Regions from separate parts of the Pseudaquabacterium prasiolae genome, predicted to be linked through region 1. Evidence: predicted binding sites of a transcription regulator. Region 1 holds the regulator's gene; the other holds the start of a gene.

Evidence for each region. The regulator LexA, encoded in region 1, represses DNA repair genes until DNA is damaged. The targets are predictions, from matches to a motif close to ACTGTATNNNNATACAGT.
Region 2: the regulator LexA is predicted to act here: its motif matches at 891-908, upstream of recA (recombinase RecA).

Annotation. Positions count from the first base shown of each region.
Region 1 is NZ_JAOCQD020000001.1:1,609,444-1,611,638, forward strand. Features, by position in the region: gene N4G63_RS06830 (asparaginase) at 1-823, opposite strand, end outside; gene lexA (transcriptional repressor LexA) at 896-1,570, shown strand; gene N4G63_RS06840 (helix-hairpin-helix domain-containing protein) at 1,573-1,941, shown strand; gene N4G63_RS06845 (DUF3224 domain-containing protein) at 2,046-2,195, shown strand, end outside.
Region 2 is NZ_JAOCQD020000001.1:451,530-453,724, reverse strand. Features, by position in the region: gene N4G63_RS01830 (response regulator) at 71-742, opposite strand; gene recA (recombinase RecA) at 953-1,999, shown strand; gene N4G63_RS01820 (regulatory protein RecX) at 2,049-2,195, shown strand, end outside.

The sequences.
Region 1 (2,195 bases):
GGGCGCTGGCCAGCGCCGCCTCCAGCTCGCGGTGCACCGTGCCGTTGCCGGTGCTGGCCACCACCAGGCCGCGCACGCCGGCCGCCAGCAGCGCGCGCACGCCATCGCCGCGCGCACCGGCGTGGCTGCTGACGATCTCCACCCACGGCCAGTCCTGCGGCCTGGCCGGCAGGCGGTCCAGCGCACGGCCCGGGCCTTGCGGCCAGGCGCGAAACTGGCGCAGCTGCCCCTCCTCCAGCACGGCGATCGGCCCGCCATCGCCGGCCGTGAAGGCCTGGGTGCGGTAGGTATGGGCCTTGCGCAGCCCCGTCGCGCCGAACACCTGGCCGGCCAGCACCGCCAGCACACCGGCCACGCCCGGCGTGGCGGCCACGGTCACCGCGTCCAGCAGGTTCTGCGGCCCGTCGGCGGCCAGCGCGGTGGCCGGGCGCATGGCGGCAACCAGCACCACCGGCTTGGGCGCTGCCAGCACGCTGTGCAGCCACCAGGCGGTTTCTTCCAGCGTGTCGGTGCCGTGGGTGATGACCACGCCGCTCACCTCCGGCCGCGCCAGCAGCTGCTGCACGCGCTGCGCCAAGGCCAGCCAGGTGGCGTGGTCCATGTCCTTGCTGTCGAGCTGGGCCAGTTGCTCGGCCTCGATGCCCGGCGCGCCGGGTGCCGCCAGTGCGGGCACGGCCGCCAGCAGATCCTGCACGCTGCGCTGCGCTGCGGTGTAGCCCACGTTGTCGCCCGGGCGGGCCGAGGTGCCGGCGATGGTGCCGCCGGTGCCCAGGATCACCACCGTGGCGGGCGTGCTGCGTTCGGCGAGAGAAATACTTGGCATCAGGCCCTCATCTGGATGAAAATACAGTCACTGGATGGAAACTCAGGAGCGCGCATGCCCGATCTGCCCTACATGCCCGATGGCCCCAAGCTCACCCCGCGCCAGCAGCAGATCCTCGATCTGGTGCAAGGCACGATCGAGCGCACCGGCTCGCCGCCCACCCGCGCCGAGATCGCCGCCGAGCTGGGCTTCAAGTCGGCCAACGCGGCTGAAGAGCATCTGCAGGCCCTGGCCCGCAAGGGCGTGATCGAGCTGGTCAGCGGCACCTCGCGCGGCATCCGCCTGCGCTCTGAAACCCTGCGCGCCGTGAACGAGTCGCGCGGTCGCCAATTCTCGCTGCCCTTGCCCAGCCTGGCCCAGCTCACGCTGCCGCTGGTGGGCCGCGTGGCCGCCGGCAGCCCGATCCTGGCGCAGGAGCACATTGACCAGAGCTATGTGGTCGAAGCCTCGATGTTCCCGCGCAAGCCCGACTACCTGCTGCGCGTGCGCGGCATGAGCATGCGCGACGCCGGCATCCTCGACGGCGACCTGCTGGCCGTGCAAAAGGCCAGCGAGGCCAAGAACGGCCAGATCGTCGTGGCCCGCCTGGGCGACGACGTCACCGTCAAGCGCCTGCACCGCACCCGCCAGGGCATCGAACTGCTGCCCGAGAACCCCGACTACCCGGTGATCCATGTTGGCGAAGGCGACGGTTTTGCACTCGAGGGCGTGGCCGTGGGCCTGATCCGCAACACCATGCTGATGTAGCCATGGCTGGCGCCCTCGTCTCCCAGCCCGGGGCGGCTGCAGCGCGCAGCAGCCCGCGCCACGGCCAGCGCTCGCGGGTGAGGGCGCCCAAGGCCGGCAGCGCGGCCGAGTGCCTGGCGCTCGAGCAATTGCCCAACATCGGCCCCAGCATGGCCGCCGACCTGCGCCTGCTGGGCATTGCCCGGCCGGCCGATCTGGCCCAGCGCGACGCCTTCTCGCTCTATCAGGCGCTGTGTTCGCTGAGCGGCAAGCGGCAAGACCCCTGCGTGCTCGACACCTTCATGGCCGCCACCGATTTCATGCGCGGCGCGGCGCCCGCGCCGTGGTGGGCCTACACGGCCGAGCGCAAGCGGCTCTACGGCAGCCTGTGATCAGCCCTGCACGCGCGGCGCGCCCAGCGCGCAGCGCCCTCACCCCACGCACGCTGGCGGCCCTGGCGCTGGCCTGCCCCTTGTTGTTGACCGGAGCCCGCCTCATGGCCGAAACCCGCCTTGCCACTGGCAGCTTCGAGGTGCAGATGACACCCCAGGGCAGCCCCGAGGGCGCCGAAGGCCACCAGCTCGGCCTGCTGCTGCTGAACAAGCGCTTCAGCGGCGACCTGGCCGGCACCGGCAGCGGCCGCATG
Region 2 (2,195 bases), 1.2 Mb from region 1:
GGTGGTTCGGGGCAGCATAACGCCGCCTGTCGGCACGGCCCCGGCCCGCCTGGCGGCGGCGGCGGCAGCCTCAGTTCGGGATCTTCTCCAGGCAATAGCCCAGCCCGCGCACCGTGGCGATGCGGATCGGCCCCTGCTCGATCTTCTTGCGCAGGCGGTGGATGTAGACCTCGATGGCGTTGTTGCTCACCTCTTCGCCCCATTCGCACAGGCGCTCGACCAGCTGGTCCTTGCTCACCAGCCGGCCGGCGCGCTGCAGCAGCACCTCCAGCAGGCTGAGCTCGCGCGCCGACAGCTCGACCATCTGGTCGCTGATGTAGGCCACGCGGCCGGTGGCATCAAAGGTCAGCGGACCGTGCTTGATGACGTTGGACGCCGCGCCCAGCCCACGCCGCGTGAGTGCGCGCACCCGCGCCTCCAGCTCCTGCAGCGAGAAGGGCTTGGCCATGTAGTCGTCGGCGCCCAGATCGAGGCCCTTGACGCGCTGCTCCACGCTGTCGGCCGCCGTGAGGATCAGCACCGGCACCGACGAACCGCGCCCGCGCAGCTTGCGCAGCACATCGAAGCCATGCATCTTGGGCAGCCCCAGATCCAGGATCAGCAGGTCGAATTCATGGGCCGCCAGCGCCGCATCGGCCTCGCTGCCACTGCCCACCTGGTCCACCGCATAGCCGGTGGCACGCAATGAGCGCAACAATCCGTCAGCCAGCACCTGGTCGTCTTCCGCGATCAGAATCCGCATCTTCGTCTCCCGCTGGTGCCCACCGTGTTCTGCATCGCCCGATCCGCACGATCCCGGCAGGCGACGAATTGATTCTAGGCAGCCCGACACTTGCACAGCCTGACAGCAACCCGGGGCACGGGTTCATCTGGGCTGTGGAAGTTGACAGGCTGTTCAGACATACAGTATCTCGGCTATCATCGGGCCATCTCGACCCGAGGAGAGCCCCACATGGACGCACCCGTGAAAGCACTGAACACCGAAAAAGCCAAGGCCCTGCAGGCCGCGCTTGCCCAGATCGAAAAGCAGTTCGGCAAGGGTTCCATCATGCGGCTGGGCGACGGCGAAGCCGTCGAGGCCCTCGAGGTGGTGTCCACCGGCTCGCTGGGCCTGGACATCGCGCTGGGCGTGGGTGGTCTGCCGCGTGGCCGCGTGGTCGAGATCTACGGCCCCGAGTCCTCGGGCAAGACCACGCTCACGCTGCAGGTGGTGGCCCAGATGCAGAAGCTGGGCGGCACCTGCGCCTTCATCGACGCCGAACATGCGCTCGACACCGCCTATGCGCAAAAGCTCGGCGTCAACCTGCAAGAGCTGCTGATCAGCCAGCCCGACACCGGCGAGCAGGCGCTCGAGATCGTCGATTCGCTGGTGCGCTCGGGCTCGGTTGACCTGGTCATCATCGACTCGGTCGCCGCCCTCACGCCCAAGGCCGAACTCGAAGGCGAGATGGGCGACAGCCTGCCCGGTCTGCAGGCCCGTCTGATGAGCCAGGCGCTGCGCAAGCTCACCGGCACGGTCAAGAAGACCAACACCATGGTCGTCTTCATCAACCAGATCCGCATGAAGATCGGCGTGATGTTCGGCAACCCCGAAACCACCACCGGCGGCAACGCGCTCAAGTTCTACAGCTCGGTGCGCCTGGACATCCGCCGCACCGGCAGCATCAAGCGCGGCGAAGAGGTGATCGGCAGCGAAACCAAGGTCAAGGTCGTCAAGAACAAGGTGGCCCCGCCGTTCAAGACCGCCGAGTTCGACATCCTCTACGGCGAAGGCACCAGCCGCGAGGGCGAGATCATCGACATGGGCGTCGAGGCCAAGATCGTCGACAAGTCCGGCGCCTGGTACGCCTACAACGGCGAGAAGATCGGCCAGGGCAAGGACAACGCCCGCGAGTTCCTGCGCGAGAACCCCGAGATCGCGCTCGAAATCGAGAACCGCGTGCGCGAAGCCCTGGGCGTGCCGCTGCAGCCCGGCCCGGTGGGCGACGGCGAGGCCTGATCCCCGCTCGTTCGCGGCCCGAGCGCCATACCCACGCCACGGCAGCGCGATGGCGCCCCGCCCCGCCTCGCTGAAGGTGCGTGCGCTGCAGTGGCTGGCGCAGCGCGAGCACAGCCGCACCGAATTGCGTGTGCGGCTGCTGCGCGCAGCGGCCGGCCGGCCCGTGGCGGCCATGTCCACCGACGCCGACGCCGAC